DNA from 2 places in the Marinomonas algae genome. Region 1 is predicted to be linked to the other one. Evidence: riboswitches for the same ligand, from Rfam matches in the RefSeq annotation. Region 1 holds a riboswitch; the other holds the start of a gene.
What was found. A riboswitch is a leader RNA that binds a small molecule or an ion and turns the genes downstream of it on or off. The one in region 1 is predicted to bind FMN.

Region 1 (7,776 bases):
GCCCAGTAAAGGGGATAAGAGAAGAGTTGTTTGGCTGTTTTATGTCGTTTAATCATCATTCGCTCTTGGTATTGGCATAAGTTTCAGCAAAAGACGCTGTAATTATGAGAATACATGGTTTATCGGTAAAAAATCGTGCTGCATTATCCCAGAAAAGTATCTTGGTAGACAGTCTAATCTAGGGTTTGATACGCCAGACACTTTCTTCAAATAATGCGTGACCACGTTCTTTATATCTGGGTATGGTTTGCACTAAATTCTCAGAAGCCAGTTTCTGAATATTCTCTCCCCACAAAGAAATGACGGACGCTTCCTCAACGGAAAAAGGCGGAGTTTGATTATCACCATCATGATATAGAGAAATTAAAAGTACATTGGCGGATGCGGCTAAACGCTCAAGTGTATGAGTGACATAATCTGCTCGCTTGGAATCAGACATGGCTACCATAGCAGCTCTATCGTAGCAGGCATCAAAACCTGTCTCGGTAAACTGAAAGTAATCCCCTTCGATAATGCGGAGTGGTAAGCCTTGAACAGTATGGATTTTTAGTTCGCCATCTTGATGAGTGTCGTACGTTAGGTCGTTATCCCCTAAAAACTGGATAACAGCCAAGGGGGAGAGCTCAACTCCTGTTACTTGATAGCCTTGTTCAGCTAGCCAAATCATATCATTTGATTTGCCACATAATGGCACAAGTACTCGGCTGTCTTTGGGTAGTGTAGGCCAAAACTCGACCAACTTAGGGTCAACGCCTTCTTGATGAAAGCCGATCCTTCCCGTTTGCCATCTATCTAACCAAAAATCATTTGTAATCACAGTGACCTCATATAAGAAAATAGGTGATGGAGCAAAGGGCCTTTTGATAAGACTCATCCCAGTATAGACTTAGACAATACTTTTAAGTCATTTGTTGACTATTTTTACACATCAATTACTTCATTTTAAGTGTGGTTTTATTATGTCTTTAGACGATGCGCCAGCCCATGTTCAATTAGCTGTGGATCTTATTGAATTGCTTGAAATAAATAACGTAGACAGTGCGGTTGCTGTTAAAGCATTGGAATTAGTTTTGGCTGATTGTAAGGCAAAGCTAGAGACGGAAGTACAAAAATAAATGCACAGAAGAATCGACCATATCAAATACAATATGGTCGATTGGTTTTATCTTGGATTAAATTTTAAAGGTAGAAGCTTTCACTTCATACTCTTTAGTTACTTTATGGATATCTTCACTGCTGTGAGCAAGGCTAACCATATTTTCAGCAAGTAACTGAATGTCTTGAGCATTTTCGTTAATTGTTTCACTGATAGCAGTCATTACATGATCTTGTTCAAGGGTTTCTTTCGCTACCTCTTGGCTTATTTGTGCTATTTCACTTACGTTAGTTGCTCTTCTTGTTAAGCCTTCTGAAATTTCAAGTGTGTGCTTAACACTGATGACTGTTCTTTCTTTGCTAGATTCCATTGAGCTGACGGTCTTATTAACGCTCGTGTTTAGGTTAGTGAGTACTTTTTCGATTTCATCCGTCGATTCACTTGAGCGCTGCGCCAATGTTCTGACTTCATCTGCAACAACAGCGAACCCTCGTCCGGTTTCACCTGCGCGTGCTGCTTCAATGGCAGCGTTTAAAGCGAGTAGGTTGGTTTGTTCAGAGATACTTCTAATAGATTGCAGTAGCTGTGTAATGGCTTCAACATCTTTCGTTAATGTTTGCAGTGAGTTTGAACTAGCTGTTGTATCTTGTTCTAGAAGCTTCATGTCTTCCATTATCGTCATCGCGTGTTGGCTATCCTTGATTGTATCTTGCTCAAGAACACGAACGATGTCTGATGAATGAGTACTGCTTTGTGCCACTGTCTTCATAGATTGAGAGACTTGCTCAGAGGCTGCGGCCACTTCTTGCGAGCGATGTTTGCTGGATTCTACACTCATGCTGGCATTTTTGCTGATGTCATGAATTTTGTTACTAGAGCTTACTAGAACCTTAGCAATCTCTTGATAGTCAGCAAATAGGCTAGAGAGTTTGTCTAGTAACGTATTTAATGAAATTTCAGCAGGAGATTTAGCGCCTTTTATACGAACGGATAAGTCATTATTGCTTGATATTTCTTCAACGGCAGACGCAATTTTGATGTTTGCGGAAGACTCTTTAGACATTAGATAAGCCATGTAAATCAAAACCGCAGCCTCTACAATTGCAAAAGCGCAATGTACTATCATAATCGCCATGTCATGATGACCAGAGAAAACCATAATAGGCATATCACCTATATGTACTCCAGCCATTTGTACATACATAAAACCAATATGATAAGCCGCAGTTGTTAACAGCGCAGCGATAATAGGCTGCCATTTTTGGTAAATAAGAAAGAATGCCATCGTCGCAAAAATGTGGAAATGCATTTCGACTAAACCAAGCTGGCTTTGAATCATTGATGATGAAACAAGCATCATTAAAATGCCTGCCACAATAGAAAACCCTAGTTGGCCTTTAAGTAGACTGTAAGCAAATTGTGTTACAACTACCAAAATGACAGAAGCAACCAGAGTAAAAGAAAATAATTTTTCACCAATAAGCCCACTAAGCAGCAATGCAGGTACTTGTGCTAGTAGGGCCCAATATATAAATAAATCACTTTTTAAAGTGCGTTGGGTTGATGTTGTCATTTAATTGTCCGTAGATTCTCTATTGATAAAGATCGGTCTTTCTACTTGGCTTATTTGAGTAGAAGGCTATGCATTTTTCTTACATCAAGAATGTAGCTTAAATGTCGGGGGGATTATATTTATGTTACAAAAAATAACCAAGAGATATTTAAATTGCTCTTTTGACTATTTGATAATTTGAGTTGTTTTTTTTGTGGTTTTTTGTAGTAAAGTGTAATTTTTATGGAGTTTATCTTTTTTGTGTAAAAATTATGCAAATTTATGAAGAAAGCGTTCATTAGATTTTTCTTATTTATTTGTTGCGCTTTTATTAATAATTCAGAATAAAACGATTTAATAGGATGGTTTTTTGCAAACTCTTTCTAAGTTAAATAATGGTGATTTGAAAGGTATTGTTCGGCTTCAAATCAGTGAAAATTTAACCTCTTTTCCTAATGCTATTTTTGACCTTGCGGATAGCTTAGAAGTGCTGGATTTATCCAATAATTGTCTGAGTCAGCTGCCGGATGATCTTTATAGACTAAAAAAGCTGCGTATTATATTTTGCTCAAATAATCGTTTTACAGAATTGCCGAGTGTGTTAGGTGAATGTAAAAGCCTAGAAATGATAGGCTTTAAAACCAATCAAATTTCACATGTGCCATCGGCATCCTTGCCAGATCAAACTCGTTGGTTGATTTTGACGGATAATCAGATCGAAGCATTGCCAGATGATTTTGGTCGTTTAACTCGTTTGCAAAAATTAGCATTAGCTGGAAATCGTTTAACCTCGCTTCCTACATCTCTCGTTAACTGCCAGAAATTGGAGTTAATTCGACTTTCAGCGAATCAGCTTAAAGCTTTTCCTGATCAGCTTTTAAGTCTTCCACGCTTGGCTTGGTTGGCCTTTTCTGGAAACCCTTTTTGTAGTCAGCGAGATGCTCATGAAGAGTTTAAAACAGTTCAGTTCTGCGACCTCAACTTACATCAAGTATTGGGGCAAGGCGCTTCAGGAGTCATCTCTCTAGCGACTTGGAAACGAAATGAGTTTGCTTTTCCTGACAAGGTTGCGGTCAAAGTTTTTAAAGGAGAAGTGACAAGTGATGGTTATCCAGAAGATGAGTTGGATGCTTGCCTAGCTGTTGGCAATCATCACAATTTAGTAAAACCATTAGCAAAAGTGCCAGATGAGGGGTGAGCTTCTTTAGTAATGGAACTCATTCCCGAAGATTATTTTAATTTAGGTATGCCGCCTAGTTTGGTCTCTTGTACACGAGATACATTTGCTGACGATCTCTCTTTTTCAATTGAAAAGATTGCTCATATCATTGAACAAGTTGATGATTTAGTACTGCATTTTAATAAATGTAAGGTTAGTCATGGCGACTTGTATGCTCACAATATATTAATCAATGAAAAGGGACACGTATTATTTGGTGACTTTGGCGCTGCTTCTAAATATGGCAATTTGCCACTGGATCAGCAAAAAGGGATTGAGGTAATAGAGCAGCGAGCGCTTGGTTTTTTTATTGATGATATGCTGAGCTTGTGTGTCGATGTTGATAAAGTGAGTGCTAAATATAAAGAGTTGAGTTTGCGTCGTTTGAATTAATAAGATTAAACGGCAAAAATCTGTATTGAGTTCTGAAGTGAAGCACTTATAAAAATTAAGCCTGCGGTATCGTTTTTCAACTATGTCCGCAGGCTTAATAACACTTTAAATGTTTTTGCTGTTAAACAGTTTTTTCTATTTTTTTAGTTAATCAATTAGACTTTAAAAAGTGTGGCTTTGTCTTGGTATTCTGCCGTAACTTGGAAGATCTCTTCACTGCTTTTCGTTAGGCGCTCCATTAAATCAACCAATTGAAGGATAGCTTGGGCGTTTTGGTGAACCTTGTTATTAATGGATTGAATAACCTGTTCTTGCTCCAATGTGCTGTGTGCAATGTCTTGGCTGGATTGAGCAATTTGGCTGACATCCTGAGCTCTTTTATTAAGTCCTTCTGAAATACTTAACGTATGCTCCATATTTACGTGGGTTTTTTCTTGTCCAGAAGTCATGGAACTAACGGTTTTGCTCACGCTGTTATTAAGGTTTTCAAGGACTTTTTCGATCTCATCCGTAGAATCACTAGAGCGCTGAGCAAGTGCTCGTACTTCATCTGCTACAACGGCAAAGCCTCGTCCGGTTTCTCCCGCTCTTGCGGCTTCAATAGCGGCGTTCAGAGCCAATAGGTTAGTTTGCTCTGAGATGCTTCTAATGGATTGCAGTAGCTGAGTAATGGAGTCAACATCAGAGGTTAAAGCCTGTAATGACTCAGCAATAGAAGCCGTGTCTTTAGCCAGCAATTCCATATCGTTTACGATGGTGAGTGCTTGTTCGCTGTCTTTCAGTGTGTCTTTTTCTAAGTAACTAACAATCTCAGCGGAATCAGAGCTCTTTTGAGAAATATGCTGCATAGATTGGGCAACCGCTTCAGAAGCAGTAACTGTATCGTCCGAGCGTTGCTTACTGGTATCGACACTTGAGTTAACTTCAGTTGTGATTTGGCTGATGTGCTTACTTGATTGAACTAAGGACAAAGCGATGCGTTGGTAATCTGAAAACAGATTAGATAGCTTTTCTAATAAGTTGTTAAGTGCGATCTCTCCATCCGAAGTCGGTTTATCGATTCTTAAAGAAAGATCATTCTTTTTGGAAATCTGCTCAATTGTATTGGCAATTTTGACATTGGCAGCGGATTGCTTTGTCATAAGATGTGCCATGTACATAAGTAAGCTTGCTTCTGCGATAGCGAAAATACAGTGGACGATCATTAAGCCTAAACTGTGATGGCCTGAAAACACCATAATCGGCATATCGCCAATATGAACTCCTGCCATTTGCACAAACATAAAACCAATGTGGTAGAGAGCCGTTGTGACTAATGCAGCAAGAATAGGTTGCCACTTCTGATAAATTAGCAGCATGACCATAGAGTTAAAGATATGAAAGTGCATCTCAATTAAGCCTAATTGGCTTTGAATGAGGAAGGATGACACCAGCATAATGATGACACCAGCCGCAATGGAGAAGCCAATGGTGCCTTTGAAGAGGCTATAAAAAAGTTGAGTTGCGACCACGATAATGGCGGCAGCCACAAGCGAAAATGAGAAAAGCTTTTCTCCTAGCATACCACTGATAAGCAAAATTGGAGCCTGGCTCATCAATAGTCGATATATAAAGAGGTCGTTCTTCAAGGTTTTTTGTGTTGCGTTCATGGATAAGTTGCCTTTCTGTCTATTTGGTCAGATCAATCGTGCATGATTGTAGCAGTGTGTTGTAAACTTTTGATTTAAACAATAAGTATCACAATGAAATTTGTAATATAAAGTGAATTTATAGTGCTCAGATATTTTATAGGTAATAGTGCTTAGAGCATTTAATGAAAGGGCGCATAAGAAGAGAACAAGAAAATAAAAAAGCCCTGAGCATAGGCTATGCACAGGGCTTTAATTTAGGGCTAAGTTGGCTTTAGCCAAAGGCTTTTGCACTTTCTGTTAAGCGAATCGCTTGATCGCATGCATTGGCAAGCTCGGCCCCTTTTTTCACAAAATGACGACTAAAGTAATCTTTATGCTCATCATGTTCATGGAAATTATGAGGCGTCAGTACAGCGGTTAAAACCGGTACTTCAGTTTCTAACTGCACTTGCATAAGAGCATTACACACTGTTTGCGCGACAAAATCATGTCGATATATTCCGCCATCAACAACCAATGCGCTGCCAGCAATGGCGGCATATTGACCGCTTTTTGCTAATAGCTTTGCTTGTAGAGGAATTTCATAAGCACCGGGTACAGGAATGACATCAATAAGTGATGCATCGTATCCGCGAGAAATTAACTCATCTTTGAAACTGTTAACGCAATTCAATACGATCTCTTCATGCCAAGCGGCGTGAAGTATCGCAATACGTTTTGTTGCTGGTGTGAAATCAATGTGATTCGTTGAGCTCTGATTCATTTTAAAATCCTATAAATATAAGGTGAATCAGGGCGAACGGGCAGGCAAAAACACCATGTAAATGGCATACCTTAATACAGTGACGTAAGAATACGACTCTGCTAGAGGTTTTGTCTGACACGCTCTCTATCATCCGGACTATAACCGTCGGCTCTGGAGTCTCACCAGATCTGCTGACCCTAAAAGCACTTCTATATAAAAATGCTAAAAGGCGCTCGCGGGCTTAGATGCTACGTTTACGTATTATCTTTACCGCCGGTGGGGAGTTTCACCCCGCCCCGAGAACGAAATCGGAATTTTTCCGATGGGCTGAATATACTTTTATTTGTTGTCTTGTGTCAAAGCAAGATAAGGAGTAAATGTGATGAAATTTAGGAAGCGTTTGAGATAGGCTAAGGCTGCAACAAAAAGTTACTCATTCCTACTGATACAATACACATTTCAAAAGTATCGTCGATGTAAGATAGATAAAGCAGCCATTTATGTTTAAATGTATTATATGGAATAAAGGGTTAATGTCAGCAAGGAGTACTACATTATGACGTCGCTTATTTTATTTTTGCGCAGCACACTGATTACCTTTATGGCACTTGCTGTTGTAGCTTGTTCTTCCGTCAATAACGAGAAGGTTATTGAGGAGGAAGTTTATGAAATTGAGGATGTGGTGCAGACTAACGCTGCTGTTTATTCCTGTGATGATAAGCTGCTGAATGTCTACTTTCATGGTGATCAAGCAGAATTAACATGGAAAAATGAAACACACTTACTGAATCATGCTGTGAGTGCGTCAGGATCTTCTTTCCTAGGAGAGTCTTTGTCCTTTGTCATTCAAAGTGAAAAAGCCGTGTTAAGCACAAAAAGCGCAAAAGAGATTCAATGCCTTTTGCTGCATGTTGATTCTTAATCTGCTTTTACCTGAACATCTCTCACTTTAAATTCCAGCCTTTTCATCTCGTTAAGCCTCCATTCCGTGTACAATAACGCCATTCGCGCAGGTTGCGCTCTGTTATATGTAGAGAATGAATGAGCAAGTTATTTGTAATGGGCATGGGGCCCGGTGATCTAGGTTTGGTTGCGCCGAATGCAACAAAAGCATTAACGGCCTGCAGTGACTGGGTCGCT
Region 2 (7,776 bases), on a different contig from region 1:
TTCAGCACGCCATGCTTCAAATGTATCTAAACCTGACTTCAAACCCTCGAGAGTGAGTAGCTTATGCAAATCAAAATAAAAAAATACGGCAGCAAGTACCGCGATGATGACCAGTAACCCAATTTTCTTCATGTAAGACTCCAATACAATCATTCCAGTGCAAATCAACACGTTATGCAGCTGATGTTATAAATATTAGACGTCAAAAGGAGAATAATGTTACAAATTCAAAAATTATTTCTGAGATAAACTCTCAAAAGCCACAATTCGTCCATTTTATGTGGCTAATAAGACCAACTTTATCTATTAGATATTTTAGAAGAAGCAATTAAGCGGAATACTAAAAAGCAAGCAGATAAGCCTAAGGCGCAAATCACTAAAACCATAGAAACTAATCCGTTCACGCCAAACAGAGTCACAAGCGTCGCAAAAACTGGCGGCCCGATTGTCGCACCAAGATTACCAAATTGAGCAATAAGCCCATAACCCTGAGCTTGTTCTGCCGGATTTCTTGCCAATACAGGAATCAAGGCTAACGATGCACCAGGAATCATACCTAAGAACAAAATCAGCACACCAACAACAAAAGCAAACCAAAGCGGCTCTTGATATACAAACAACAAAATAAGACCGCACATCGCCACGGTGGAGTAAGCCATCATGGCAACACGTTGAGGTTTCATAACATACTGCGCCAGCGCACCAGCAATAAAGGTTCCACTGGTACTGACTAATGGTAAAACCACCAGCATCAAAGCTTGGATAGTTGAGTCACTCACTAAACGAGGAATGTACGTCAGTAAGGACACTAGCGTACAGGTATAAAAAAGAAACACTGTACTGGGCAAAAGCGCTCTTGGGTTACGGTAAACATTCAGCATTTGACGTAAAAAACTGCCTTGATTGGCACTCACAGGCGCAATATCCAATACCGGGTTCTTACGTAGCAATACAAATAACACAACGCCCATCAAAGAGATCAACACACCGTGGCTAAAAAACAACTCACGCATGCCATAATTATCCAGCGTCCATTTACCCACGCCACCACTTACTGCGAAAGCCACTCCAAAAAAGGTTCCCCATAATCCCATGGTTAAAGATCGATGCTTGTCCGAACTTAACTTGGCAATTAACGTCGGTGCAGAAACCACCACGCCCAGTTGAGAAAAACCTTCTAAAATTCGTGTAATAAAGATCAATTCAAAAGGCGGTAATGTCGCTTGGATAAAAGACAAAATACCGCCTAAAAACAATGCGCCCATTAATACTTTCAGATAACCCACTCGGCTCGCAATCAGACCGCCAAATACGCCAAAGACTAAACCAGCCACACCCACAACAGACAAAGCAGCGCCTGTTAATGTTGCTCCTGTTTGATAATGCTGTAGCAAAGCGTCATAGGAAATAGAGAACTTGGCAAATTGCATGGCGGCAGAAACACCCGCAATCCAAAGAAATATGACGGGGATAAACTGTGTTTTTATTTCAGGAATGTGTGTTTTAAGGGACTCAGATGGCATTTATTTTCCTTATCGAAAGCGTCCATATTGAAAAACAAAAGAAGCAATCTTTCTAATCTTGATCTTTTGGGCAGAAATAGGCGCGCTATTCTAAATCAAAGTCGCCGCTTTAGGGGATAGGAAAGGAGAAAATATAAAGAATAGCTTAACGTAAATCACATTAAGCTATTCAACTGAGTTGATTAGGACTGATGAGTCACAATCGTAAGATCGGACTTTCGAAGCTCTTTAAAGCGCAATCCAATGTTGCCAAAGATAAGCAGAAATCCACCGATAATTTGGTAGAAGGTTAAATCCAAATCTAAAAAGTACCAGTTAATCGCCGCAGCGAAAACAGGGAAAGACAACTCAGCTAACGTTGCCAATTGCGCAGGCACTGTTTTCAGTCCTTGATAATAGAACCACATGCCAATGAAGCCGCTTAGCAAAGCCATGGCAACCACTAGGCTCAGATCGACAGATTTCATTGCCGTTAAGCTGCTCGTCTGCGCCAGCGCTAAAGGCAATAATACCAACAGGCCTGCGACAAAGCGGCCAGACATAATCGCATTAGCAGGTATGTTTTGATGCGATAAGTACTTCCCACATACCGTTGCCGCGCCCCATGCAAAAACAGCAATTAAGGTATATCCATAGCCTTTAAAAATGCTCATGTTATCACTAGAGTAATGCCATTGAGCCTCTCCTAAGGTGCGTAAATCTGGCCACATCATCACAAAACTACCAAAAAGAATCACCACAGCCCAACGTAAAAATTGACCTTCAATGCGCTCTTTCAAGAACCAATAAGCCAACAAGATCGCAATCACGGGTTGTAGCTTCTGCAGCAAAATCACCACGGTTGGATTCAAATATTGAAACGCTTCGGTGAATGCCAAGGTTCCCACAGCGGAGCCAACGCCACCAATGAAAAACAAACACAGAAAGCTATTCATCGACATGTGGCGATAAACATGGCGTGCACGCCAAAGCATAGGACTAACAAATAGCACCAAAGTAAGGTGTTCAATAAGAACAATTTGCAGAGTGGAATAACCCGCACCCAAAAGTGGATAACGAATTAAAGTATCAAGCGCCCACGTAAAGCACGCGATCATGATAAAGAATGTTCCTGCCATCTTGGTTTCTCCAATAAGTAAGATGCACAGGGGTGATGAGGAATATACCAAGACACTTACATAACCAAAGCATGTAAGAAAAAACGCGTAGAAAGCGCCAACAAAAATGACCATTGCTCGCTAAGAGAAATGATCCTTTGTTGCTTGGTCGATCTTCTATCATCCGGACTGTAACCGTCGGCTCTGGAGTCTCACCAGATCTGCTGACCTTAGATTTTCAATTGCTATTCAATCTAAGCGCTCGCGGGCTTTTTAATGCAATACCAAAGAAGCATTTTATTAAATTACCGCCGGTGGGGAATTTCGCCCCGCCCCGAAGTTCGATTAATGTAAAAAGTAATGGACTAACTCTAAACCCATCCTCGTTTTTAGGCAATATACTCAGCCACGAGAAAGCCATTTTATGCTGCATCTTAGCTAAAAATTGCTATACACTTCCGTCCTCTCATTAAGATTCTCTGAATGAAAAGGAATTTACGTGCAAACATCTTCAAGAAGTGGCGTTTTTTACGCGTTAAGCGCCTTTATTCTGTGGGCGATTACTCCCATTTACTTTAAGGAAATGTCGTTTCTTCCTGCAACAGAGATCCTTTCACATCGTATTATCTGGTCTTGTCTCATTGTCTTAGTCTTAATTCTAATACTAGGTTACGGCAAAGCACTTAAAGCCGTGATTCAATCGCCAAAAACCTTAATGGCTATGGCAATTTCTACTGTGCTGATTGCAATCAACTGGGGAACATTTATTTGGGCCGTACAAAACGACCAAATGCTTAGCGCCAGCTTGGGTTATTACATTAATCCGCTCATTAGTATTTTATTGGGTGTGATCTTTTTCAAAGACAAACTAGATAGAGTTCGTAAGGCCGCGGTTCTTTTATGTTTTGGAGCAGTGGCGTTTGAGGTAATCAAATTTGGCTCTTTGCCTTGGGTTGCTTTATCTCTCGCCATCAGCTTTGGCTTTTATGGCTTAGTACGTAAAAAAGTCGCAGTGGATAGTTTTACTGGTATGGCGATTGAAACAGGAATCCTTTTGCCTTTCGCGCTCACTTATTTGATGTTGACGGATTCTTCCTCTGGGAATATTTTCGACAACAGCACAACAACCAATTCATTACTTTTCGCGGCGGGCCCTGTCACCATGATTCCACTCATGTGTTTTGCGGCGGCGGCGAATCGCGTCAGCATGGTTACGCTCGGCTTTTTTCAATATATTGGTCCAACCGGCATGTTTATTTTGGCGGTATTTTTATATAACGAACCCTTAAGTATCGATAAGCTGATTACCTTTATTTTGATTTGGGCAGCTTTGGCTATGCTGGTGTTCGACTCTATTCGTCGAATGCGTAATACTCGCGCAAGAAACGCATTACAAAAAAGCCAAGAAACGCTCTAAAATCGGCTTATACAGATAAGTCGATTTTTTACGATTTTAGGTGAGATTTTTATTCCCTTTTTCCTCGCTTAAGCACACAATCGGCGCCTCTTTGGCCACTGATACGACTTAAATGAAAATCATCTCTTTTGATGCATTACGAACACTTCATTTACCGAATGTTCGATACATAAAACCTGAATCTATGTATGAACATTTAGATGAAATCAAACAGGCGGATTGGCTGCTTTTTCCTCAGTATTGGCAATTAAACGCCTTAATATTTGGCCTTAAAAAGCGCATATTTCCTAGCTTAGCCTCTTACATGATTGGTCATGACAAGATCGAAATGACTCGTACATTTCGTACAGTGGCGCCAGCACATCACCCTTATACTGTGATTGCAGCAAACACACCTTATGAAGCAGACAAAATCTGGGACGAAATGCCATCGCCTTTCGTGGCGAAAATTCCCCGCAGCAGCATGGGAAATGGTGTCTTCTTGATTGAAACATTAGGGCAATGGCGTGATTACATCGCTCAGACAGATGTGCTTTATGTGCAGGAGTACTTACCCATTGACCGCGATATGCGCATCATTTGGGTCGGGAATAAAATCGTCAATGGTTACTGGCGCTTACAGTCGGACAATGGTTTCCACAATAACATTAGCCAAGGCGGCCAAGTGGAAGTGGCTTTGATTCCAAAAGAAGCTCAAGACTTAGTGACCTTTTTAGCGGAATCATTGGACATTAACCATGCTGGATTCGATGTTGCGATGGTCGGCTCTGTTCCTTATGTAATTGAGATCAATCGTATTTTTGGGAACCAAGGAATCAGTAGCATTCAGCACGATGTGAATAATGAGCTTCTCAATTATCTAAATGAGCAGCATGTATTATCTACTGCAGGTTTGATTGATCAGCCAAGCGGGTTTTAGGCAAGAAGGTTAGAGAAGCTACTTTTCCATAGCGGTGAGCGCTTGCCTCAAATACAAGGCAACATCACCCTGTGAGCGAGTTTTGATAGAGCACTCTTTGATGGCTATCAAGTAGTCTGTGGCAAACTTTTTCTCTGAGTGGCGGTCATCTAGATATTCTATAAATCGCGACTGTTGACGGTTAAACAGCTTTTTCATCAATTTAGCTTGAGCAAGGTTCCCGCCATACAACTTAAGCAGTTTCGGATCAATCACATCATTCTCAAGGTAGCGGGCATAACCAAACAGGCCTTTATGTATGATTTCCTTGTCTTCTGGCGAGTACACAGACTCTGAACTTTCGAGCTTGCTATTAACGAAGTCCACCAACGCCAAGCAGGAGTGAATTTCATTGATAGAGGTTTTAGCCATAGCGTTCGTCATGGAAAAGAAAAAAATGACAAACAAAGTACTGTGTTTATAGATATTCAAGCCGCCTTCCTTTTTATTATTTATCACTTAGACCAAAAGCGCCTAAATGCACACCTGACACAAAGTATATTAGTACCGCCTTTTTAGGGTGTCATGTTGTGAATTATTCTTAATAAAATATCATACAAAGTACACAGAGCGCACACAATGAATCTCGTAAGCCAACGGCGTAAAAGATATGAAGCAGGAAAACAACGCATTGATTGACCAGAAAACTCGTTGCGCATGGACAAACTCCGCACCGAATTTTCCTCGTTATCACGATGAAGAATGGGGCTTTCCTATTGCAGATGATCGACGTTTGTTTGAGAAGCTATGCTTAGAAACCTTTCAGTCAGGTTTAAGCTGGCGCACTATTTTGAATAAACGCGAAAGCTTCCGTGAGGCGTTTCAGCACTTTGATTTCCACAAAGTGGCCACCTTTGATGAGCAAAAAGTAGCAGAGCTCTTAGCTAACAAAGACATAATACGCAACAAACGTAAAATCCTCGCGGTTATTAACAACGCGAAGTGCGCACAAGAAATGGTGAGAACAGAAGGATCGCTTGCTGCTTTTTTCTGGCGTTATGAGCCTGATGAAGGCTCGTTACCGCAACCAGAGACTCAAACCACCTGCAAAGAATCTATTGCCTTATCTAAAGCGCTCAAGAAGCTTGGCTGGACTTTCGTTGGCCCAACAACGCTTTACGCTTTTATGCAGTCTATGGGATTAATAAACGACCACGCTGAACATTGTTTTATGCGAGCAAAAATAGACCAAGCCAGAAAAGCGTTTAAAAGGCCCTAACACTATGACAATCATAGTGCCCAAGAGAAATGCCTACTACAGTACGATTTCTCGACGGTAATCTTTCAGCTCAACACCTAAAAACATACTTAATAGTACTCCGTCGTTTTCAAGCTGGTCTTCATTATTATGATTAAGAATATTGATTCTCCGACCGTCTTCAGTCAGTAAATTCAATTCAAAGCAGGCATAACTCAAGGCATTTTTACGCTTAATTATTTTGTTATTTATTTGCAAAGATACAATGTGCTGTAGTTTTACATTTCGATCTTTGTGGTTTTCAAACACACCTAATTTTTTATCAAAACGAGCGCGACGCAAAAACGGTTGGATTAACATAATGCCAAAAGCACCAATGGCAATACCAAACCCACCAACAAATATTGAAAGATCATAGTGAGCAGAAACAACTAACAAATACGCAGCCAGACTCGCTAAAAAGCCGCCGACAACAATATAGACAACACAAAACATCATGGCGCCAACTGTCGGTCTTAAATAGGCGTTATTTTTCGTTATAACCAGTGTATGCGAAAGAAACTTGGGGCCATCTTTAAGCAAAGTACGTGTCAAATCCACAACGTAGGAGTCACTTCCGTTTGTGTTGTTCTCTATCATTCCGCTACCTCAATCATTAAGGAATGCTCAAATGCATCTCACATAAAAAAACCCACCGAAGTGGGTTTGTTTTATATCATGTAATTACGCAGAAATCGTTAGTTAAAAATTACTTGTCGTAACTCTTAATTTCACCAGATTTCACACGAGCAACAAATGATGCCAATTCTTTCTTAACGATCGGCATTAGGAAATACAAACCGATGATGTTGAAGATAGACATTGCAAAGATAGCCGCATCAGAGAAGTCGATTACCGCACCAAACTGAATAGTTGCACCAACGATTACGAAGAAGCAGAACATCAATTTAAACGCTAGCTCAACTTTTTTGCTTTCACCGAATAGGTAAGTCCAAGCTTTCAATCCGTAGTATGACCAAGAGATCATAGTAGAGAATGCGAACATAACAACGGCTAATGCCAACAAGTATTTGAATACACCAGCTGTTTCAGTGAATGAAGCCGCTGTTAGAGTAACACCCGTTAAACCACTACCATCAAATGGGCCAACGTTTAGGCCAGCAATTGTGATAACCAATGCCGTCATAGTACAAATAACAACCGTATCAACGAATGGTTCTAGCAAAGATACTAGACCTTCAGTAACAGGTTCTTTTGTTTTTACTGCAGAGTGAGCAATCGCAGCAGAACCAACACCAGCTTCGTTAGAGAATGTTGCGCGTTTCAAACCTTGAATCAATGCACCAACAAAACCACCAGCAACACCAGCACCCGTGAAGGCACCTTCGAAGATAGCAGCAAAAGCAGCACCAACTTGACCAATGTTCGCTACGATAACAATGATTGCCATACCAATGTATAAAGCAGCCATCCAAGGAACGATCTTCTCAGTAACAGAAGCAATAGAAGGCATACCACCAACGATTACAGAGAATACTAGAGCTGCTAGAACAACACCTGTGATGATGCCGTATTCGCTTGGT

Region 2: linked by a shared signal. The riboswitch ahead of ACMUMQ_RS08100 (DMT family transporter) and the one ahead of ACMUMQ_RS06000 (6,7-dimethyl-8-ribityllumazine synthase) in region 1 are both predicted to bind FMN.

What each region holds. Positions count from the first base shown of each region.
Region 1 is NZ_JBLIXK010000002.1:364,740-372,515, reverse strand. It holds gene ACMUMQ_RS06035 (YgiQ family radical SAM protein) at 1-56, opposite strand, end outside; gene ACMUMQ_RS06030 (class I SAM-dependent methyltransferase) at 179-817, opposite strand; gene ACMUMQ_RS06025 (DUF2496 domain-containing protein) at 960-1,115, shown strand; gene ACMUMQ_RS06020 (methyl-accepting chemotaxis protein) at 1,173-2,669, opposite strand; gene ACMUMQ_RS06015 (leucine-rich repeat domain-containing protein) at 3,019-3,846, shown strand; gene ACMUMQ_RS06010 (lipopolysaccharide kinase InaA family protein) at 3,859-4,260, shown strand; gene ACMUMQ_RS06005 (methyl-accepting chemotaxis protein) at 4,416-5,909, opposite strand; gene ACMUMQ_RS06000 (6,7-dimethyl-8-ribityllumazine synthase) at 6,163-6,654, opposite strand; FMN riboswitch at 6,772-6,944, opposite strand; gene ACMUMQ_RS05995 (MliC family protein) at 7,193-7,558, shown strand; gene cobJ (precorrin-3B C(17)-methyltransferase) at 7,678-7,776, shown strand, end outside.
Region 2 is NZ_JBLIXK010000004.1:33,425-41,200, forward strand. It holds gene ACMUMQ_RS08090 (dihydrolipoyl dehydrogenase family protein) at 1-132, opposite strand, end outside; gene ACMUMQ_RS08095 (MFS transporter) at 300-1,523, opposite strand; gene ACMUMQ_RS08100 (DMT family transporter) at 1,706-2,641, opposite strand; FMN riboswitch at 2,789-2,966, opposite strand; gene rarD (EamA family transporter RarD) at 3,120-4,037, shown strand; gene ACMUMQ_RS08110 (ATP-grasp domain-containing protein) at 4,150-4,956, shown strand; gene ACMUMQ_RS08115 (hypothetical protein) at 4,975-5,427, opposite strand; gene ACMUMQ_RS08120 (DNA-3-methyladenine glycosylase I) at 5,606-6,214, shown strand; gene ACMUMQ_RS08125 (hypothetical protein) at 6,251-6,832, opposite strand; gene ACMUMQ_RS08130 (alanine/glycine:cation symporter family protein) at 6,942-7,776, opposite strand, start outside.